DNA from 3 places in the Lysinibacillus telephonicus genome. Region 2 is predicted to be linked to each of the others. Evidence: riboswitches for the same ligand, from Rfam matches in the RefSeq annotation. Region 2 holds a riboswitch; each other region holds the start of a gene.
What was found. A riboswitch is a leader RNA that binds a small molecule or an ion and turns the genes downstream of it on or off. The one in region 2 is predicted to bind cobalamin.

Region 1: linked by a shared signal. The riboswitch ahead of MKY04_RS09510 (ABC transporter substrate-binding protein) and the one ahead of MKY04_RS13235 (ABC transporter substrate-binding protein) in region 2 are both predicted to bind cobalamin.
Region 3: linked by a shared signal. The riboswitch ahead of MKY04_RS03515 (FecCD family ABC transporter permease) and the one ahead of MKY04_RS13235 (ABC transporter substrate-binding protein) in region 2 are both predicted to bind cobalamin.

Annotation. Positions count from the first base shown of each region.
Region 1 covers NZ_CP155468.1:1,992,192-2,000,142, forward strand. Annotated here, with positions in the region: gene MKY04_RS09495 (heavy metal translocating P-type ATPase) at 1-1,371, opposite strand, end outside; gene MKY04_RS09500 (ArsR/SmtB family transcription factor) at 1,383-1,703, opposite strand; gene MKY04_RS09505 (arsenic resistance protein) at 2,298-3,284, shown strand; cobalamin riboswitch at 3,373-3,566, shown strand; gene MKY04_RS09510 (ABC transporter substrate-binding protein) at 3,764-5,311, shown strand; gene nikB (nickel ABC transporter permease) at 5,321-6,250, shown strand; gene nikC (nickel transporter permease) at 6,258-7,085, shown strand; gene MKY04_RS09525 (ABC transporter ATP-binding protein) at 7,090-7,803, shown strand; gene MKY04_RS09530 (ABC transporter ATP-binding protein) at 7,800-7,951, shown strand, end outside.
Region 2 covers NZ_CP155468.1:2,737,599-2,745,549, reverse strand. Annotated here, with positions in the region: gene dacB (D-alanyl-D-alanine carboxypeptidase/D-alanyl-D-alanine endopeptidase) at 1-1,297, shown strand, start outside; gene MKY04_RS13255 (DUF2624 family protein) at 1,846-2,094, opposite strand; gene MKY04_RS13250 (metal ABC transporter ATP-binding protein) at 2,237-2,983, shown strand; gene MKY04_RS13245 (metal ABC transporter permease) at 3,000-3,851, shown strand; gene MKY04_RS13240 (Fur family transcriptional regulator) at 3,858-4,268, shown strand; cobalamin riboswitch at 4,354-4,528, shown strand; gene MKY04_RS13235 (ABC transporter substrate-binding protein) at 4,669-5,607, shown strand; gene MKY04_RS13230 (bifunctional adenosylcobinamide kinase/adenosylcobinamide-phosphate guanylyltransferase) at 5,719-6,285, shown strand; gene cobS (adenosylcobinamide-GDP ribazoletransferase) at 6,320-7,093, shown strand; gene MKY04_RS13220 (histidine phosphatase family protein) at 7,066-7,665, shown strand; gene MKY04_RS13215 (bifunctional adenosylcobinamide kinase/adenosylcobinamide-phosphate guanylyltransferase) at 7,617-7,951, shown strand, end outside.
Region 3 covers NZ_CP155468.1:718,592-726,542, forward strand. Annotated here, with positions in the region: gene MKY04_RS03495 (transporter substrate-binding domain-containing protein) at 1-222, shown strand, start outside; gene MKY04_RS03500 (amino acid ABC transporter permease) at 288-998, shown strand; gene MKY04_RS03505 (amino acid ABC transporter permease) at 1,011-1,724, shown strand; gene MKY04_RS03510 (amino acid ABC transporter ATP-binding protein) at 1,738-2,493, shown strand; cobalamin riboswitch at 2,690-2,870, shown strand; gene MKY04_RS03515 (FecCD family ABC transporter permease) at 3,088-4,026, shown strand; gene MKY04_RS03520 (adenosylcobinamide amidohydrolase) at 4,032-5,492, shown strand; gene MKY04_RS03525 (cob(I)yrinic acid a,c-diamide adenosyltransferase) at 5,496-6,056, shown strand; gene MKY04_RS03530 (HXXEE domain-containing protein) at 6,164-6,700, opposite strand; gene MKY04_RS03535 ((Fe-S)-binding protein) at 7,698-7,951, shown strand, end outside.

The sequences.
Region 1 (7,951 bases), 750 kb from region 2:
ACCTTTATAGAACCACTCATTCCAAGTGCCAAAATTAAGAAGGGGTGGAAGTAACATCATGACTAATGCCACAATGAATACAATTGGTGTATAGATGCTTGCAAATTTATCGACAAAGGCTTCTGTTGGTGCCTTTTTCTCTTGTGCCTCTTCGACTAATTGAATAATTTTTGATATCGTCGTATCTTCTACTAACTTTGTTACCTTAATATCAAGGGAACCGTGTTCGTTGATTGTTCCAGCATAAACAGTATCACCAATCGTCTTATCTACAGGAATTGATTCACCGGTAATTGGCGCTTGATTAATACTAGATTCACCAAGAACAATATCACCATCCAATGGGATCTTTTCGCCAGGTTTCACAACGATAATATCACCAACGCTCACTTCTTCAACCGAAACTTTTGAAATTTCAGTTCCAACTTTAACCCAAGCTTCAGCAGGGGCTAAGTCCATCAAATTACGAATTGAATTTCGAGTACGCTCGATTGATCGATTTTGAAGGTAGTTCCCTATTGCAAATAACCAAACAACGGTTGCGCCCTCAAACCATTCCCCGATAATAGCAGCACCAATAGCTGCAGCAGACATAAGTACATTCATATCCAATGAATGACTTTTTATTGCATAGAAAGCACTTCTAACAGGCTTAACTCCACTAATCACCATTGCAATGGCGTATAGAATGGATGATATTAAAGGAGAGAATCCGGTAAATGATCCGATAAAACCTAAAGATAACAATACACCCGACAAAATCACTGAAGCATTGTCACTAAACATATTTTTTGGGGCCGCGGGTTGATTCTTTACTGATAATGACGCTTTATAACCTATTTTAGAAACTTCAGATATAATTTCCTGAACACTATTCGAATGTTCAATTTTCATTTTTCCCGTAGAGAAGTTTACGTCTACACTTTTCACTGATGGAAGGGTACTTAAGTGTTTTTCTATGCTTTTGGCACAGCTACTACAGTCCATTCCAACAATATTAAATGTTTTTATATTTTTATTTTGGTTTAAAGGTTTTGCAGAAAAGCCAAGTTTTTTGATTTCCGTTTCAATTGGTATTAATGCATCGACACTTTTTGCTGCAACCTGCATTTTCCCTGTGCTGAAATTTACCTTAACTTCAGCAATATCTTTAAGTTTGCTTAATCCTTTTTCAATGGTTACTGCACATGCACCACAATCCATTCCGTGAACTTGATATGTCATTTTTTCTACAGATAGAGAAGAACTTGGAGTTGACTGTTGTTCTAAAGTACTTGAACAATTTGCCTCTTGCGATGAACGGCTAGAACTACAACAATTATTATCCACTGTTTTAGATATGTTTTTTGAGCTACAGCATTCGTTTGCCAATATAATCTCCCCTAATCTATATGACGATCACAACGTGCAACGTCATTTTCTACATCTTCAAGAACAACATCAAACATGGTTAATAAATCTCTTATATGTTGGTTGCGTAAGCTGTAGTAAATGTATTTTCCTTCATTTCTACCCACAATGATTCCACAGCCTTTTAAACAAGCGAGATGTTGTGAAATATTTGACTGATTTCCTTTAAGTTCTTCAACAATTTGAGTAACTGTTTTTTCCTTTTCCTTTATACTTTCAAGAATTTGAATTCTTGTTTTGTTTGAAAATCCATGAATTAACTTAACCTTCATATCATAATCAATATTTTGCATAGAATCACTCCAAATATATATTAGTAAAAACGAATATGTTATGCTATTATCATATTAGCTCTTACTAATATGTGTGTCAAATTTTCTATTCAAACAAACAATTTTATAGAAAATTCAAATGTGACAGGGAGTTCACTTTACTAAACGAATGAGTTCATTCAAGTTTGTATTGTTGCTAAAATTCACTAAGTAGAAAATATCTATCGTTGAAGTGGCTTGTATAATAATCGTTATAGTTTAGGAGGGGAAGTCTTGTTGTGGTTGCTATTTAAAACAACAAAATCAACGCTTTATAATTTAGTTAATAAAGAAGTAGGCTAAAATTGGATCAACCGATATGAAGCTTCGTTTTATTCACTTCAAGAATGTATGATGCATTACTAGGACAACCACTTGAAGGAGAGAGTCATGGCTTCCCAACAAATTATGAAATAGTCGGAGTTTTACTCAAGTCGCGATTATTTATTTTTTTGTTGCGATAGTCGCTGGTTATTACTTATGAAGGGCTTCAACATGTATAAAACATGGTATTTAATGTTGTAAAGAAAAATCGCAGACTTGAATGAAGCATCATAAGTAAGGAAGGATTATGAAGTGAAGATGACAAGAGAAAAGATCGAAAATCATCAAATTTGTATATATGTTTTTTCTTTAATTTTTGGAGGAGTAATAGGCCTATCAAATGAGAGTTTAGCAACTAGTTTAGATTGGATTATCTCACCGCTTATTGCTGTTCTAATGTATGGAATGTTCGCTCAAATTCCATTTTTAAAACTGGGTGAGGCTATTTCAAATCTTAAATTTATCGGTTCGTTGCTAGTAGGGAATTTTATTGCAGTGCCAATAATTGTTTGGATTTTAACAATAATATTTCCTCAGTCGACACCAGTATTATTAGGTGTTTATTTAGTTTTGCTAACTCCATGTATCGATTATGTAATTGTCTTTACTCAACTAGGTAAGGGAAATGAGAAATTAATGTTAGCTTCTACGCCTATTTTATTTGTAGTACAAATGATTTTACTGCCGTTGTATCTATGGTTATTTATAGGTGAAGATATGGTGGGAATAGTCCACGTGGAGCCATTTTTAGAAGCATTTCTATTATTAATAGTTGCTCCATTATTAATAGCTGTTATTACTCAATTGTGGGCTAAAAAGAAGGTTCTAGGAGAAAGAGTTTTACATTCCACAGCATGGCTGCCAGTTCCATTTATGGCGTTAGTATTAATCGCTGTTGTGGCATCGCAAATAGGTAAGGTATATAGTGATTTCGATGTAATTGTACGTGTAATTCCAATTTATTTTCTGTATTTAATTATCACACCATTTGTTTCCCGTTTAATCGCGTTTATATTTAAACTGGATAAGGATGCAGGGAGAGCACTGATTTTTAGTATTGGAACACGAAACTCACTTGTTGTTCTTCCTTTGGCATTAGCTTTACCTGAGTCCTGGGCAAAGATAGCAGCGGCTGTGATTGTAACACAAACCATTGTGGAGTTAATGGGAGAATTAATCTATATGAAGGCAGTACCTAATTTGATATTGAAAGATTCTCCAAAAAATAATATGAGATAAATTAGTTATTATTACAATAGCTAATTCTAATTGCAAAAATAGTAAATTAATTAACATAATTGTTTTATTTTATGGTAGTATATAGAAAACTTCAGAATTTTTAATAGGTGCTATACATATTTTAAGTATGGCTTAAAAGGGAAGATTGGTGAAAATCCAACACGGTTCCCGCCACTGTAATTCAGAGCAACCTGCTTGATGCCACTGTTTTTTGAACAAAACGGGAAGGCGTAGGTTGTGAAGAGGATAAGTCAGGAGACCTGCCTATTTAAATATCACTGAGAGACCTACGGGAGATTAGGGAGGTGGTTGGTTTGCGGATAATACTTCGTCGCTTTTTCGACACTACCTTTTTATCTTTCCAAGGCATTTCTGACCTCTTAAGTTGTCAGAAGTGCTTTTTATTTTGAATTGTTAACAGTTGTACACATGTAAAGTAGCTTGTTATAAACAATTCATTTTTAGGAGGAGAAGAAAAAATGAAGAAATGCTACAAAAGCTTGATTACATGGTTTTACATGGCGCTATGCATTCTTGCGTTAGTAGGGTGCTCAGCTAAAAAAGAAGAACAGGTAGCTGCAACAAGTAAAGAAGAAACTGACAAAACCGCAACTTTAGCGTTTTCTTGGAGTCCATCTGGTTTAGATCCACATAGTGGCGATAGCTGGGAGATAATGCGGTCAGGTGCTGCGGAAACTTTAATTAAATTAAGTGAAGATTTAACTCCTACACCATGGTTGGCAAAATCATGGGAACAAGTGGATGATACAACTTGGTTATTCCAACTGCAGGAGAATGTAACATTCCATAACGGTAAAGCAATGGATGCAACGTCCGTGATGAATTCATTACAACATGCCATTGACAACAACCAAGGAACAAAGGATTTATTAAAAATTAAATCAATGGAAGTTGTATCGGAGTCAGAGCTAAAAATTGAAACTAAGGAAATTAATGCTGCACTAATCTCAAATTTAGCAGACCCAGGCACGACTATCGTAGATGTGGATTCTCTAGATAATAAGGATGGTTATCCAGCGTTTACAGGTGCATATGTTATAAAGCAATTTAACCAAGACGAATCTCTAATTGTTAAGCGCTATGAAGATTATTGGGGAGAAAAGGCAAAACTAGATGAAGTAACAATTAAGTTTATTTCAGACAGTAATACGCGTTTGATGGCTTTACAATCAGGAGAGGTTGATGGAGCAACAGATATTTCAGTTGACAACATTGAAGTCTTAGAAAAAAATGATAACTTTGAAGTTTTAACAGCTCAATCATTACGAACACATTTAGTAATGTACAATATGGAATCTCCATTATTTAAGCAATTAGCTGTACGAAAAGCTGTCGATTCTTTAATTCCACGCCAAGAAATTGTGGATTCTGTTATGAAAGGGCAAGGAACCGCAGCAGTTGGTCCGTTTTCACCAGTATTACCATTTGGACAATTAAGTGAAACAAAGGAAGATCTATCAGTTGACCAATTAATGCAGCAAGACGGTTGGACAAAAAACACGGATGGTATGTGGGAAAAAGACGGAAAAGTCTTTGAAGCTACTTTTTTAACATTCCCACAACGCCCGGAGCTAACAGTGATGGCAGAGGTTATTCAAAGTAAACTACTCGAACACGGGATGAAGGTAAATATTCGCCAAGTAGAAAATATAGACGAAACACTAGTAAATGAAGAATGGGATTTAGCAATGTACAGTATGCTAACAGCTCATACTGGCAGTCCATACTTTTTCTTAGAGGTTTTTTATAAATCAGACAGTCTATCAAACATGAACCATTTTGCATCACAAACAGTCGATGCGTTGATTAATGAATTACATCAGACAACTGATACAGAAAAAAGCACTGAATTAGCAATCCAAATTCAAGGAGAAATTGGAAAAAAAGTACCTCATTCATATATTGTCTATCCAAATACCGTATTTGCAGTAAATAAAGAATTGAGAGGCTTTGAGGCACTGCCAATCGAATACTACTATAATAATGCAAATATCGATAAAGAATAATCGTACGCTATGGTTAAATTTTTATTAGAACGTCTTATACAATTGTTTATTGTTGTTTTTTGCGTTGCAACGGTAACTTTTTTACTAGTTAGAATATCGCCTGGAGATCCAGCAACAATTATGTTGAAAGCTAACGATATTCCTGCTTCAGATGAAGCGATATATGCTTTACGGAGTGAACTAGGCTTAACCAATTCTATTGGTGGACAATATATTGAATGGATACAGCAAATATTTACGGGGAAATGGGGTGTGTCTTTTGTTTCCCAAAAACCTGTGATAAGTGAGTTGTTTGCAAGATTGCCAGCTACGATAGAACTTGCATTAGCAGGGCTTGGCATTATGTTAGCAGTGACGATAATTTTAGGAATCTCTACGGCTATTTATGAAAATGGAGTTGTGGATAAATTAGGGCGTGTTTTAGCACTTCTTGGTTCAGCAATGCCTACATTTTGGCTCGGATTCTTATTTATGTATCTGTTCTCTGTTAGCCTGGGATGGTTGCCATCAATGGGAAGAGGTAGTTGGAAAAACTTAATATTACCTGCAACAACCCTTGGATTAGGTCTAGGTACTGTATATGCACGTGTACTACGTACGCATATGCTGGAAATGTTGCAGCAACCATTTGTAAAGGCATCTAGGGCAAGAGGGATATCGAAAAATAGGATTTTAGTATTTCAAGTATTAAAGCATGCTTTACTGCCAATTGTAACGATGACTGGTACAAGCTTTGCATTCATGCTTGGGGGTAGTATTATTGTAGAATCTATTTTTTCATGGCCAGGTTTAGGACGATATATTGTTGAATCTATTAATATGCGGGATTATCCTGTCATTCAAGGTTACGTTGTTTTTGCTGCTATATTATTTGTAGCAATTCATATGTTAGTAGATTTTATCTATTTAATCATTGATCCACGTTTAAATAGGAGGTAGCCAGGTGATGTTAAAGAGATTGAAGCAAGTAAATATTGGTTTGCTTGTAGGGCTGGTTATCCTATTAAGTATTTCTTTGTTGGGATTATTTGCACCATGGATTGCGCCTCATGATCCTTTGGCAGTTAATTTAGCTGCTAGATTACAGTCACCGAGTTGGACTTATCCTTTCGGTACTGATCATCTAGGGCGTTGTATCTTATCTCGTATTATATATGGCATAAGAATAAGTGCTACATCTGCTTTAATTATTATGTTCTTTACGATGTTGATTAGTGTTCCAATCGCACTGTTAACAGGATATGTTCGAGGGCGTTCAGATAATTTTATGATGCGAATCATCGATAGCACTTTAGCTATTCCAGATATTGTACTAACGATAGCCATTGTGGGATTATTAGGGCCTGGCTTAGTAAATATGATTTTCGCTATTGTAGTGGTACGTTGGGCAAGCTATGTACGCTTTATTCGGAGTCTTGTTATAAAAATATCTCAAGAGGATTATATTTTCTCGGCTAGAATGGCTGGGAATTCTCATTTTCGTATTTTAAAGCGTTATATACTTCCTCAAATAGCGATGCCTATTCTTGTTTTTAGTGCGCTAGATTTAGGAAAGATTGTTTTAAATATTGCCAGCCTTTCTTTTTTAGGATTAGGTTCTCAGCCGCCAACGCCTGAATGGGGTGCTATGTTAAATGATGCGACAGATTATTTTCAAATTTCCCCATACGTTATGTTCTTTCCTGGTTTAGCAATTGTATTGTTTGTTTTATCTTGCCAATTAGTAAGTGAAAGACTTGGGAAACACGACATAACTTTTAGTAAGGAGGTATGAGGTTTTGGATAGAAGCCCCTTATTGAAGGTTGACCATTTAGAAGTTACATATAAACAAAAACAACAGCGGAAAGTAATTATACAAGATGTATCATTTAAGTTATATCCAGGAGAAATGGTTGCAATGACTGGAAAAAGTGGTGCAGGTAAAAGTGTTATTGCACATGCATTAGTTGGATTGTTAGACAAAGGATTAAGTGTAACAAAAGGTCAAATTCTATTTGAAGGTAAAAATATTATACAATTTAATGAGAAGCAATTCGAAAATTTAAGACGAGAGAATATAGCGATGATGATTCAACATTCATTAAACGGATTAGATCCGATTAGGTTAGTAAAAAAGCAGATGTTGGAAACTATTCGACATAGAAAAGTAGGCTCAAAAAAAGAAGTTGAACAGCTTTTACTTAACTTGCTAACTCAAGTCGGTTTCAAAGAACCTGAAGAAGTTCTTGATTCATATCCGTTTGAGCTTAGTGGAGGGATGAGGCAGCGAGTATTGTTAGCGATGATGTTAAGTTTACAGCCGAAAATACTAATTGCTGACGAACCAACAACTGCTCTTGATATAGTGAACCGTGAAAAAATACTAGAGTTATTAAAACAATTACAGTGTAACCTTGGATTAACAATACTTCTCATTTCACATGATGAAAACAGTGTGAATAAATATGCAGACCGTGTCGTTCATATGAATGAAGGAGGAGTGCTTTTATGACATTGCTAGAATTAAAGCAAGTTACAAAAGAATATCCTTTACGATTAAGAAGAGGGAATATAAAGAAAAAAGTCGCTGTTAAAAATGTTAGCTTTGCAATTTCAAAAGGTGAGTGTCTTGCATTGGTTGGTGAGAGTGGAAGCGGGAA
Region 2 (7,951 bases):
AAGGTCATTAACAACAGGTAAAGTGTTATATGAAAAAAACGGGGACATTGGAAGAAAACCCGCATCCACTTTAAAGCTATTAACAGCATCAGCAGCACTAGACGTTCTTGGTCCAGACTTCCGTTTTGAAACACAAATATATATTGATGGGGATATACAAAACAACATATTATATGGTGATTTATACATAAAAGGTGAAGGCGATCCAACACTTAATAAAAATAATTTCTTAACTTTTGCAAAAGTTTTAAAACGTAATGGCATTCATAAAATAACAGGAAATATTTATGGAGACGATACTGCATTTTCAGGTTCTCAGCTTACTCCAGGTATAGCTGTTGAAGATGAAAGTTTTTATTATGCAGCACGAACAACTGCTTTAACTATGTCGCCAAACAGCGACTATGATGCAGGGACAATGATTGTTAATGTTAAACCGACAAAAGTAGGGCGCTCCCCACAAATAAATGCTGAGCCTAATACGAGTGGAATGCGTATTCAAAATCGCGCAAAAACAGTAAGTAAAGGTCAGAGGAATACAATTAATATTGTACGAAGATATAATACGAATCAAATTATTATTACCGGTAATATTCCAATTGGAAGCTCAGCGAAAGAATGGGTAACATTATTTGATCCAACAATTAATACGCTGCATGCATTAAAATTAACGCTTGCCGGTACTGGTTTAAAATTTCCTTCTACATCTACAGTTAAACGGAAAAAGGTTCCAGAAAGCGCTGAGCTTATATATACTAATCAATCCATCCCATTGAAGACCCTTATGAACACTTTTGTAAAATTAAGCAATAATAGCATTGCAGATATTTTAGTTAAAACAATGGGTAAAGAGGTATATGGCAATGGCCATATAAATGAGGGATTGAAAGTAATAAACGAATATGGTGAATCACTAGGATTACATATGGATCAGTGGAGCTTTGAAGATGGCTCTGGGATGTCTCATAAAAATCGTGTTACTCCAAATGAGCTAACTTACTTGTTATTAAATGTAAGAAACGAACCAAATTATCGTATTCTATATTCAAGTTTACCAATCGGTGGTCAGCAAGATCGCTTAATAGGTGGTTCTCTTAGAAAAAGATTTACCTCAACAGCGCTGCAAAACCGTGTTGTCGCAAAAACAGGTAGTATTACTGGAGTCTATACATTAGCGGGATATGTAACAGCAAAAAGTGGAAGAACATACACCTTCGCGATTATGACGCAAAATCAAACATCAAATAAAGTGGACGAAATCGATCAAGTTGTCAAAAAAATTATAAATGACTATTAATAATTTATAGGCTTCAAAAAATAGAAAAAGAACATGTCTTGAATATTAAGACATGCTCTTTTTAATTTAATAAAAACTAAGAATTTGCTAATTTCTATTTTTATACTTTAGAATACTGGACCATATTACATATATAATAATAGTATCTAATATCAAATACAAAACATTAAATAAAATACCCTGTATTCCGATTTCAAAAACTTTTAGAAAACTGATTCCTTCACCTTTATATTGAATCCATTTTAAAGGTAATCCTAAAATAAATGCTATTATAAAACTGGCTAAAATCCTTGTATTTTTAGTCATCATATTCCCCTAATAACAGTTTATATTCATTGCCACAATTTAAATATTTATTTTGAGGAGCATATTATTTTAATGAATTACTAATATTCCTAAAAAGAAAAGTTTAGAAAAATTTATATATAGTATTGAACATTTTAACTGATTACGCAATTAATTCCTTTTTGTATTTTGACTCTAAAGTTTGTTGAGTAGTTCATTAGTTACAACCCAAATAATAGATATAAACTATTAAGAAAGATAGTCTATTGTGTATATGAATCATAAAGTTTCAGTAGCTTCTTTAACTTTTTCTTACCAATAATTTTTTCAACTTCTTTTAAAAATGCTTTAGGTATACCTGTTATAATCCAAGTAAAAGAAGCTTTATCTACTAGTGGACGCAATTTTCGAACTTCATCAATAGATAAATCAACATCGTATTGCTTTGCATATTGAATAATTTCCTTATCCGATTTTGATAAGAACGCTTCAATAAATTCAATCTGTTTCAATAAATCATCCTTTCAATACTAATCAATTAAGAATTCTTCCACACCCAAGATTTCAAGCTTGCTCACTTTACATTTTGCTATGAATCAACTATACTAACAAGTTGTAAATCGTAATGATTATGAATTAGAAAGAAGAGAAAAAATGAGCGAAACAATAATCGAAATGAAAAATGTATCTTTTCAATATGAATATACACAAGTATTGAATGATATTTCCTTTCAAGTTAAAGAAGGAGATTTTCTTGCCATCCTTGGCCCTAATGGCTCTGGAAAATCTACCCTTCTAAAATTATTACTTGGTATAATTAAACCGATGGCTGGAGAAATCAAATTGTTCGGTCAGCCTAATGATTCATTTCGTGAGAGGGAATGGATCGGCTATGTTTCTCAAAAGTCCAATGCTTTTAATTCAGGTTTTCCTGCTACTGTCGAAGAAGTAGTGAAAAGTGGATTATCAAAGAAAGTTGGTTTATTTAAACGAATGCCAAAGGATGCAAAAGAAAGAGTACATCAAACATTAAAATCAGTAGGAATGGAAAAGTTCAGCGACCGCAATATTGGCCAGCTTTCCGGCGGGCAGCAGCAGCGTGTTTTTATCGCACGGGCACTTATTTCAGAACCTAAAGTTTTAATTTTAGATGAACCTACTGTTGGTATTGACCATGAAAATGTTCAATCATTTTATGATATGTTAGCAACATTAAACAAGGAACAAAATATAACAATTATTTTAGTAACACACGACGTTGATACTGTGTCAAATCGAATTAGCCATGTTGCTTGTTTAAATCAAACGATTCATTTCCATGGATATAAGGAAGATTTCGATTCAATATCACAAGAACAGCTCGACAAGTGGCAAGGCCATGCAGTAAGAAAGATTCATTAAAGAGGAGAAGGCATAAATGATCGCAGCTATATTAAATTATGAATTTTTACAAAATGCCTTTTACTCAGGGCTTATCATTGGTGTGATTGCACCTGTTTTAGGGGTATTTATCGTTGTTAGGAGAATGTCTCTAATCGCCGATGCACTTTCTCATGTTACGCTGGCTGGTATTGCAGGAAGCTTATATTTAAGTCAATCGATTTCTTCACTTGCATTATTAAATCCAATCTACCTTGGAATTGCTGCTTCAGTTAGCGGCTCAATATTGATCGAACGCTTAAGGAGCCTGTATAAGCACTATGAAGAACTGGCGATTCCAATCATTATGAGCGGTGGTATTGGACTGAGTGCGATTTTTATCTCGTTGGCAAGTGGATTTAATACTGATATGATGAGTTATTTATTTGGCTCTGTTTCTGCAGTATCAAGGCATGATTTGTGGATTGTTATTTTTATCGCAATTGTTGTTTTTGTATTTCTATTTACATTTTTCAAGGAAATGTTTGTATTATCATTTGATGAAGAATATGCAAAGGCAAGTGGATTGCCTGCAAAATGGATTCATTTGCTATTTATGATTGTAGTCGCATTAGTTATTGCAGCAAGTATGCGTATTGTCGGCATTTTATTAGTTTCTTCTTTAATTACGCTTCCTGTTGCAGCAAGTATGCGTATAGCAAAAGGGTTTAAGCAAACGATATTTTATTCGATTTTATTCGGGGAAGCAGCAGTCATCATTGGATTGGTGAGTGCGTTTTATCTTAATCTAGCTCCAGGTGGTACAATAGTCGTAACATCAATTATCATTTTATTTTTAGTTATCATCGGTAAAAAGAGCGTATTAAAAATAAAGGCGGAAAGGGGTTAGTTTTTTGTGAATCTTTCGCGAGCTTGGGAAAAATTAAAAGAAAACGGTTATAAAAAAACAGATAAACGAGAGCTTATCTTAAATATGTTTGAAGAAACTGATAAATATTTAACTGCCAGGGACCTATTGACAGTTTTGAAAAAAGATTTTCCTGGAATGAGCTTCGATACAATTTATCGTAATTTAGCAACATTTGTTGACTTAGGAATATTAGAAGAAACAGAGCTCAATGGTGAAAGAAACTTTAGAATGCAGTGTGAATCAGAACACCACCATCACCACTTTATATGTATGGAATGTGGAAAAGTAAAAGAAATACCTATTTGTCCAATGGAAATGATTAACGAAAAGTTGCCAGATTGTACAATTGAATCTCATAAATTTGAAATTTACGGTAAATGTGCAAATTGTAAATAATACTTTTATTTTGTTGCAAACTACTAGTAGCCAAAAATAACTATTCAATTATTGAGGGCAGTATGGTACATTGCATATTAAGTGAATAAGTTTGCAGGGAAAAGACGCGCAAAAAACGCTAAATTGGGAATTCGGTTAAAGGCCGAAGCTGTGTCCGCAACTGTAAGTGTAGTTTTTAAGGGTGTGCTCTTAGTCAAATTAGAAATCATCTATTAGAAAAACACACAAGCCAGGAGACCAGTCTTTTTCTGATCGTAACAAACCTCTTCGGAACTAAAGAGAATGTACGGCAAAATTTGTTGAATATCCATGTGAATATTCTGTAAGTTAATGCCATCCATTCTCGGATGGCTTTTTTATTGTAGAAGGCTCTTTAACGACAAAGAAATGAGGAAGTAAGATGAAATATTTTAAAAATTTATGGTTTGCACTACTTGTAATATCATTATTATTAGTTGGGTGTGCATCTAATGAAGAAACAACGACTACACAAAAAGATAGCAAAAATGAACAACAACAGTCTTATACTGTGGTTGATGATCGAGGTATTGAACTAACATTCGATAAAGTACCTGAAAAAGTAGTATCGTTATTGCCAAGTAATACAGAAATTTTATTTGAACTAGGTGCTGGGGACAAAGTTATCGGTGTAACACAAAATGATACATATCCCGAAGAAGTACTTGAAATTGAGCAAGTAGCTGATTTTGAAACAGTGAATGCCGAGCGAATTGTAGAAATGAATCCGGATATTATCTTTGCATCTAGCAGTAATGAAGGACAAATTGAGCAATTAGAAAGTACAGGGCTTAAAGTATTCGTCATCGAATCTGCCCTTACAATTGAAGATGTTTATGGAGATATTCAACAAATCGCACAAGTTATGGACGTAGAAGAACAAGGACAACAAATTGTAGAGACGATAAAATCACAAATTGCCGCGGTACAAGAAAAAACTGCAACTATTGAAACAAAGAAAAAAGTATACTTTGAAATTTCACCAGCTCCAGAAGTATGGTCAGTTGGTTCTAATACATTCCAACAAGAGTTGATGGATGCTGCTGGTATTGAAAATGTATTTTCAGAGCAAGAAGGTTGGTTTTCAGTTACAGAGGAAGATATCATTAATGTAAATCCGGAAGTAATTCTTACTACAGTAAATTATGCAGAAAACCCAGAAGCTGAAATATTATCACGTGCAGGCTGGTCAACAATAACAGCAATCCAAAATAAACAAGTTTATTTAATAGACCCTGATATTGTTAATCGCCAAGGTCCACGAATTGGTGAAGCAATTGAGTTAATGGCAAAAACCGTATATCCGGAATTATTTAAATAATCATTTGATGGTGAGCAGAGCCGTTTCAATAAACTGAGACGGCTTCTTAATTACGTCTAAAGGACAATCCTAATTAGTCCATAACGCAGGATCTTGAATAGGAGATTTTCCATGGGAAGAGTACTTTTTATTACAGGTGGTGTTCGAAGTGGTAAAAGTGCATTTGCAGAATACTATGCTAAAGAATTATATACAAAATATAACAGCAGCCATTTAATTTATATTGCGTCTGGTGTTGCATTCGATGAGGAAATGAAAAGTCGTATTACAAGACATAAGCAAGATCGTGAAGTTTCAGAAATAGAGTGGATAACAGTGGAACTTGCTGATGAAGTTCCAACAAAACTCGACAAGTTTCAAAATAATTCTATCGTTTTATGGGATTGTATTACAACATGGTTATCCAATGTTCTATATAAAACACAAGGTTTAAATAAAATAAATCGTTTAAATCAAATAGAACACCATTTAAATGAATTTAAACAACAAATTATATCATGGAAAGGCCAAGATATAGTTGTAATTTTGGTGTCAAACGAGGTGTTGGATGAACAGCTTTCCGACTTTTCTGAAGTGAATTTATATCGACAAATTTTAGGTGATTTACATCAATGGATTGTAGCAATTAGTGATGAAACTTACGAAATAGATTACAGTTTAAAACGACAGTGGAAATAGCAGGAGAAAATTCAAACAACGGGGAGGCAGCTTTTTGAAAAACAGTTTAAATGGTCTTTTATTATCCTTTCAATTTTTTACATCCCTTCCGATTCAAAAGCAACTCCCGATGAATAAAAAATCTGTGACGGCAATGTATGTAACAATGCCCATATTAGGTTTATTAATGGGTAGTACAATTGCTATTATTATTTTTATAAATGAACATTTTCTGCAGTTTTCCAGTTTATTATTAGCAGTTTGTATCGTTGTAGCAAATATCGTTATGACTGGCGGCCTTCATTTGGATGGTTGGATGGATATGGGGGATGCCTATTTTTCATATCAAGCCAAAGAAAGACGACTGGAAATTTTAGAAGATTCACGGATAGGTGCATTTGGTGCAATTTCCTTAGTTGTGCTTGTCCTATTAAAGATTGCTTTTATTTATGAAGTGTTAAACAAGTTGGAATCCGTCTCCTATCTATTTTTTATTTGTATTCCATTTTTAAGTCGTATTGCAGTACTCATCTATTTTCTCAGTACTGGACCTGTAAAAGAAAAAGGGCTGGCCGCATATTTTAAAGCACAAGTAATACATAGGAGAGTATGGATTTCGATTGCCATTTATATTTTATTGTTAATTCTTGCATCCTATTTTTTTTCTACTAGCTGTTTACTTATCCTCTTTGGTGCTATGCTATTCTTCATATATTTATATCGACAGTGGACAAACAGAAATTTTGGTGGTATGACAGGGGACTTAATTGGTGCACTTTATGAGGGGGCTGAATTGTTTTTATGGGGCATTCTGTTACTGTGCATTTAATTCGACACGAAAAAACAGCTGCAAATATAGAAAGAAAATATATTGGCTGGACAGATGAATCAATTGTTATAAATAAATGTGAATATCAGCTTCCAATACAGCCTGCAAATGTATATGGAAGCGATTTAAAGCGTTGCAAGGAAACTGCCAAGCTTTATTTCCCAACAGCTTATTTTCATCCATTGGAAAAGTTTAGAGAAATAAATTTTGGCGATTTTGAAATGAAGACATATGAACAATTAAAAGAAAACCCGATGTATCGTCAATGGATTGATTCTCCGGAGACAGTCATCCCCCCTAACGGAGAATCATTTGCTAATTTTACCGAAAGAATAGTTCATCAATTTCGTCAAATTGTATCAGCAGCTGGCGACTATTGTTTTATTGTTCATGGAGGTGTGATTCGAGTTTTACTTTCAATGATCGGTCCAAAAGAAGAGTCTTTTCAACAAATTGATGTCCAGCATCGTTTGATTTATACATTACAATGGTCAACTTGGGCAAATTTCGAAGGGGGAGCAAGATGCGAGTCATTATCGGTGGAGCCTATAATGGAAAAAGAAAATTTGTAAAAGAATATTTGGATAAGTTAAACGTAAAAAATCGATATGTTTTTGAAGGCGAAATACCAGTTTCAACCTTTTCGCAAGAAGATTATGTTATCATAGGGAACTTTGAAAAAATAATTTTACAATCAATTGAGCTAGATGAAGAGGAACATGCTGCAAAAATTTTCGATAAACTATCAATATTAGATAAACAAACAAATGTCATTTGTATTTGTACGGATATTGGAAGAGGTATTGTACCCCTTGAAAAGGAAAATAGAAAACTTAGAGATACATGCGGAAGATTGTA
Region 3 (7,951 bases), 2.0 Mb from region 2:
TTAGACGAAAATGGACCTTACCATAATTTAATAAACGACGTTATTTATAACGAATTTATTGTTATTAAAACTTGGCCATTATTTAACAAAGAACAGCAAGAATTTTCTGATGCTTACGATAAAGCAATGGCGGAAATTAAACAAACTGATGAACTAAATAAATTAATGGAAAAACATTATGGTAGAGATTTATTTGAAGTGTTAGAAACTGTTGAACGATAAGTGAACATGAGGCTGTCGGGTGTAAACCTTGCAGCCTCACTTTTTTAGGAAAGTGGTGAACAAAAGTGGAAAAATACTTTGATATTAGTTATCTGTGGAATGCGATACCTAATTTACTACCGTATTTAAAAATTACATTTTTAGTTGCAGGGCTCGCTGTTCTATTCGGGACATTACTTGGCTTAGCACTGGCCTTTGCGAAAATTGGGAAAAGCAAAGTTTTACGTTCTTTAGCGAACGGATATACAACTGTTATGCGTTGTACACCTTCCATTGTTCTATTATTCCTTGTGTATTACGGAGTACCTTTTCTTGCAGACTCGCTTTTTCATGTTAATTTACAAGACATAAATACAGGAGTTTTTGTTGTTACAACGTTTTCTCTACAATTTTCGGCTATGATGTCTGAAGTCATTCGTTCCGCCATCCAGTCAATCCATAAAGGACAATACGAGGCAGCAGTAAGTGTTGGATTAACACCATTTCAAGCTTATCGACGAATTATTTTCCCACAAGCATTTGTTGTTGCACTGCCAAACTTTGGGAATGGATTAATAGCAATTTTACAAGAGGGTGCTTTAGCATACACAATTGGCTTTATTGATATTGTTGGTAAGGCAAATTTAATTATTGCAAGTAACCTTAATTCACATGCATTAGAAATCTATATTGCCCTTGCAGTTATTTATTGGGTTCTCTCTATAACAATAGAAAAAGTTTTCGAGAAATTAGAAAAGCTATTCAGTAAAGGATCTCGTTCACTAAAAGCATCATAGGAGGTGGATATTATGGAATCAAGTTTAAATATACCTTTTCTAATAGATACATTTTGGGTTGCATTAAGCGGAGTGCCAGTTGCCCTTCTTGTAACAGTGGTTGCAATGGCGATTGCAGTACCAATCGGTTTCTTCCTTGCATTAACTCGCATTAATAAAATTCCTGTTTTAAATCAAATTGCGAAGGTGTACGTTTCTTTTGTCCGTGGAACGCCAATTATTATTCAAATCTTTGTATTATATAGCTTTATACCGATTTTCTTGAACAGTATTTTTACTAAATACAATATTGATTATCCAATTTATGATATCCATCCAATTTGGTATGCGTTTATTATTTTCTCATTCAATACAGCTGCAGTTTTAATTGAAGTTTTCCGTTCTGCATTAGGTACGGTAGATCGCGGTCAATTGGAAGCAGCACATTCTGTTGGGCTTACGACAAAACAAGCTTATGTGAGAATTATTATTCCACAAGCATTAGTCTCCGCGTTGCCAAACTTAACTACAGCTACAGTAAATTTAATTAAAGCAACATCGCTTGGATATGCCATTTCATTGCAAGAAATTACGTTGAAAGCAAAAGTTGAAGCAAATTTAGGTTATAACTACTTAGAAGCATACATTGATATTTTTATCGTTTACTTAATTATTTGTATTGCAGTAGAACAGCTATTTAAGTGGTGGGAAAAACGTTTAAGTCGCTATAAAATGGCTAGCGCTTAAGGAGGCAAAATAAATGTTAGAAATTAAAAATATTCATAAATCGTTCGGTAAAAATGAAATTTTAAAGGGTGTCGACCTGAAGATTGATAAAGGCGATGTAGTCGTTATATTAGGGCCTAGTGGTTCTGGGAAAACGACACTGCTGCGATGCATTAATTTCTTAGAAAGAGCGGACCAGGGGACTGCAAGCTTTGGAGAATTAAATGTTGATTTAAAAACGGCTTCGAAAAAAGACATATTAGCAATCCGTAAGAAAACAGCTTTTGTATTCCAAAACTATAATTTATTTAATAATAAAACAGCCTTGGAAAACGTAGCAGAAGGTCTAATCATAGGTAGAAAAATACCAAAAGCAGAAGCCTATGAAATTTCAAAAAAAGCATTAGATAAAGTAGGCTTGTCTGAGAAATATGACTCATATCCTAGTCAGCTTTCAGGAGGTCAACAGCAGCGTGTAGGCATTGCCCGAGCAGTAGCATTAAACCCTGATATTATCCTTTTTGATGAACCAACATCTGCACTGGATCCAGAGTTGGTAGGAGAAGTGCTTCAGGTTATGAAGGATATTGCAAAGGAAGGTACAACAATGCTAGTTGTCACACATGAGATGGGGTTTGCAAAAGATGTTGCAAACAAGGTCATATTTATGGATGGCGGCAATATTGTAGAAGAAGGAACGCCACATGAAATTTTTGTAACTCCAAAAGAAGAAAGAACCCAACGCTTCTTACGACGTGTATTACCAGGCGAATTTGATTTTGATATTTAATATAAGATTAAATTGAACTGGGATAAAACCTTTAAAAATTAATAAACCGCATGAAATCCAATTTGAAAACCATGATTTCATGCGGTTTTCATTTCAAATGAATAATTTTTAACATATGTCCAGGTTCTCTTATTAGTGTGTGTACTAATTGTTTTCTATAACAATCAATTAAAATAAGATATAATGAGTTAGACCAATTAAATATTCACATAAAGGTTCTTTTCGTCTATATACGGATAAGAATAAAAGGGAAGTCGGTGCAAGTCCGGCGCTGTCCCGCAACTGTAAATGTGAGCGACCCTAATATTTCACTGCTGCAATGGGAAGGAGATCGCAAGAACATAAGCCAGGAGACCTGCCTTTATGTATACCAACTACCCTTACGAGGATAAGGAAGGCTAATTGTATGTATGGTCATACTATATTTAAAATTACCGTCTCTCGTAAAGAGAGACTTTTTATTTTGCATAATTTTTTGGGGGAGCATTTTGCCAATATGATGAAACAAGAAGATGAACAATTAAACGAGGTTATATTGTGAAAAAGAAAACGATTTTTGCATATACTTCCTCTATTTTATTTTTACTATTTAGTATGTGGCTTGGAGTTTCTAATGGTTCAGTAGATGTACCATTATCTGCATTATGGGATAGCTCAACTAATCCAAGTCTCTACAATATATTATGGAGTATTCGAATGCCCCGAGTGTTGTTAGCTGGTTTAGTTGGAGCTTCGCTTGCAATTGCAGGTGCTGCATTTCAAGGATTACTTAAAAATCCTTTGGCTGACCCATATACACTAGGAGTTTCATCGGGAGCATCTGTTGGAGCAGTAGCTACTATCTTTTTTGGCATTTCCATACCAATTATAGGTTCTTTTACATTACCGATTTTCGGGATGCTTGGAGCGCTTTTAACATTAATATTTGTTTTAAGTTTTGCACGCTTAGTAGATCGTTCAATGAAAATGGAAACGCTTATTTTAACTGGTGTTATTTTTAGTTCATTTTTAGGGTCATGTATTTCATTAATGATTGCGCTTACTGGTCAAGAGCTGCGCGAAATTATGGGGTGGCTGCTTGGAAGTGTATCAATGCGCGGGTGGCCCTATGTCACAATGATTGTGCCATTTGTTATAGTAGGCTCAATTATTTTATGGTTAAATCGTCGTGAATTAAACGCAATGATGTACGGTGATGAAAGGGCACAATCACTTGGAGTCAATGTGAAGAGAAGCAAATATGCGATTTTAGCTGGAGGTTCAATGTTAACAGGGGCAGCAGTTGCAGTTTCAGGTACGATTGGCTTCGTTGGGTTAGTTGTTCCTCATATGACAAGGATACTTTGGGGAGCAGACCATCGTCATTTATTAACATTGTCATTTTTAAACGGAGCAAGCCTGTTAATTATTTGTGATTTAATTTCAAGAACAATACTTGCACCAGCAGAACTGCCTATTGGGGTAATTACTGCTTTTATTGGTGCCCCAGTATTTTCATATATTTTTTATAAACAAAGAAGAAGCAGGGGGTGAATTGTATGCTAAAGGCAAACAACATTTCTGGAGGCTATGATACTACCCCAATATTAAAAAATATCTCTTTTTCAGTAAGTAAAGGGAAGTTTCTAGGTATTCTTGGACCGAATGGCTGTGGAAAATCCACGCTGTTAAAAATCATTAGCGGCCTTTTAAAGCCGACCTCTGGAAACGTATTAATAGATGAGGTTGATATTAATAAATATACCTCCCGTCAATTAGCACAAAAAATGACCGTGCTGCCTCAGCTCCATACAGCGGCTTTTTCAAGCACAGTTCGAGAAACAGTAAGCATTGGCCGTTATCCTCATCAATCTGGTTTTTTTTCTAGTTGGTCAAATGAGGATGAACATTCGGTCATGAAGGCGATGGAGCAGACAGCTGTTAAAAAATTCGAGCATACCTTTATAGAGTACTTATCTGGAGGGGAGAAGCAACGTGTTTTTATAGCACAAGCACTTGCGCAAAGTTCAGATTTACTGTTACTCGATGAACCGACAAACCATTTAGACATTGCACATCAGAAGCAAATTTTAGATATGATTCGGAAAGAAGTAACGGATAATGGTTTAACAGTTGTTTCAGTATTTCACGATATTAATTTAGCATCACTTTATTGTGATGAACTACTGTTAATGGAAAAAGGAACTGTAAGAGCATTCGGTGAGCCTCATGAAGTTTTAATTGAACATCAAATTAAAGATGTTTATGAAGCACGAATATCATTACAAGCTCATCCTGAACAGCCAAAACCACAAATGACTATCTTGCCAGATGTGAAAAAGGAGGCAAGTGAAAAGAAGGTTTTAAGAGATCATATCAAAATAAAAGAGGAATATGTTGAATTAAAATTGAATTTTCCTTTAAGGGTGTTGTCATCTGCTGTTCATAACGCTGGTTTAGGATGGTATTCAAACTTTATTAACCGTACCGTTAAAGCAGATTATAATATTGATAAGGTGAAGGAAGAATTTTTACAATATTTACTTGATGAAGGGTTTTCTCCAACGAATACGGTCGGAATGATGACAGCCGTAGATACAAAGAATGCAGTAATTAAACAATACAATGCTTCTTTCGGGGATGTTTTTGTAATTGTAACTGCAGGAATTGGCAACGCTATTGATGTTTCGCAGGCATATAAACATGAAGATTCTTTGCATATCGGAACAATAAATACATGGGTTGTGATTAATGGGAAATTGTCTGATGAAGCATTCGTGCAAGCGATGATGACTGCGACTGAAGCAAAAACGAAAGCTTTGCAGCAGGAAAAAGTGTATGATTTTAGATCAAATTCAATTGCGACAAGTACACCGACAGATAGTTTGTTAGTTGCAGCAACTCAACAAGGGCCGCTAATGCAATATGGCGGACCAATTACAGACGTTGGCAAGGTAATTGGAAGAGGTGTTTTTGAGGCAACTAAAGAGGCAATTCAAATATATCGAAAAGGGGATTAGGATATGAAGCTTTATACAAAAACAGGGGATACTGGGAAAACGAGTTTAATGGGTGGCCGCGTAAGGAAGGATCATTTACGTGTTGAGGCATATGGTACGATAGATGAATTAAACTCTTTTATAGGTAAAGCAGTCAGTGAATTAGATTCAACAGTTTTTCAAGATATTCTAGCGGATTTAGAAACAATCCAGCATGAACTGTTTGATTGCGGCGGCGATTTAGCAAACGTTATGAAAGAGAGAAAGTATAAATTGCAGGAGGCTTCAATTGAAGTTCTTGAAAAACGCATAGATGTATTATCAGATGAAGCACCGCCATTAAAAAGATTTATTTTGCCGGGAGGGACGCCGGCAGCAGCAACCCTCCATATTGCACGTACTGTAACGCGTCGAGCAGAACGTCAAGTGGTTACGTTAATGAATGACATAGAAGATGTCCCTGCAATTGTACAAAAATATTTAAATCGTTTATCTGACTATTTCTTCGCGGCAGCACGTGTAGTAAACTTCCGAATGAACGTTAAAGACATCGAGTATATTCGCAGTGGAGATGTATTTAAGTAATAGAACTGGGCGATTTGCCTACTTTCACTTGAATACTTATACGTGAATAAATATAGATATTTATACTAAACAATCCTAATGAGTATTCAATAGGATTGTTTTTCTTTTTAAATTACCTTTTTTCCAATCGAATGTGCAATTAACAATACTGGAACCATCAACAAAACAAATGGAAGGCATATAAAAATAAAGTTCCATGTAATAATTTCATTCGTTAATAGTGTTCGGAACAAAATGATGCTATATGGAATGAGAAGTATTAACGACGTAAATGCACCGGGAGTATACGCTCTAAGAAATATAGATTGGCCAATATGAATAAATGAATGAAGGAAAAAGGTTAATGTAACTACTACAAAAAAGGCAATATTTCCAAAAGGTCCTCCATTTATATATTGATTTGCCATCATCGTTGAACTGCTGACAAATAAAAAAATGACAAGCACTGCTACAGAGAATTGCGCAGTTGACATTGAAAGCTGATCTATAATTGCGTTTGCCATTTTTCTTGGCAGTTTTTTATTAATAAGCTTTGAATTTTTCTGAAGCCATTTTTCAGCTAGAATGATTTCCTCAAAATCATGAAATATAAAGATAATAATGAAAATCCAAATAATTGTTTGTATATCGAACCAATCATTCATCGCGACACTCCTCAATTAATAAATCTTTCTTTCTTACATTATAATGAATGATTGTAAAAAGGAGGTAAAATAAAAATAGAAATTTTGAGTTACCTCCTGTTTTTTATTAACGGCGTCTAGGCAATTGTTTTTTATTTCAATCTCGTAACATACTTGGCTTTCTTAAATAAGAGAGTCTGTATTCATGGTATAATTTTCCTGATTAATGAAGGGATTTTATTTGTCAGTTAAAACTAAATCAAAAGTAGAATATTCGAACACTTAGAGAGCGATTCTTTCGTTATCGACTTTGTAAATACTTACATATTCTTATAGATATATGGTTTTCACTCGATAAACTGATTATAAAACCATCTAAGGAGTTCTCACTATGCCACCGTTAATTTCAACCCTATTATTTTACAGCACCACCCTCTATTTCATTTTTTTATTTTTATTTGTGTTTTTTAGAGTTATTGTTTTTAATTTTGCTTTAAAAGATATTAAACGCCCGTTAAGTATCGGATACGATATATCCCTATTAATCTTTACATCCGTTTGGTTATTGAGTTTACACATGAAGGATATGATGTATTACGGTTACGACTCCCCTGCATTATTTATAGCTGCATCGGCTTATGTATTTTCGATTTTCGACTTTATATACAATTTTATTCTCTACAAAAAAAGCAAATCCACGAGTCCATAACGCGTGGATTTTTTACTCTTATCGAGAGTCGGGTGGTTTTATTAATTGGATAAAGCACTATGCAAGTATCAATACATAATCCAACATAACTTCTTTTAATAGAGAAAACGTGAATAATCGACAAAGTAATGAGTGATTATTAGAAATTTTCGAATAATACGTTGACTGAATGCTCATTCATATTTACAATAAAGACATGGTACAGAGGGAAGATAATTTACCGATGAAACTAGTATCATATTTAGTAGTATAGAAGAATAACTAATAGAAACAGCATTCATAGGGGATATGGTTAGAGGGGGAGAGAAGATGAATCCGTTATTAATTGCAAACTGGGTATTCTTTTTAGCTGTTGTGTTATATGGGGTAGGATTGTTTGTTTATATTTTGAAAACACGGTATGCATTTATAAAGCTTGGGAAGAAAGAAGAATTTAATGAGAATGTAAAAGAAAGACTTGAGAAAATATGGATTAATGTATTTGGACAATCCAAATTATTGAAAGATAAAAAAAGTGGACTAATTCACGTTCTGTTTTTCTATGGATTTATTCTCGTACAATT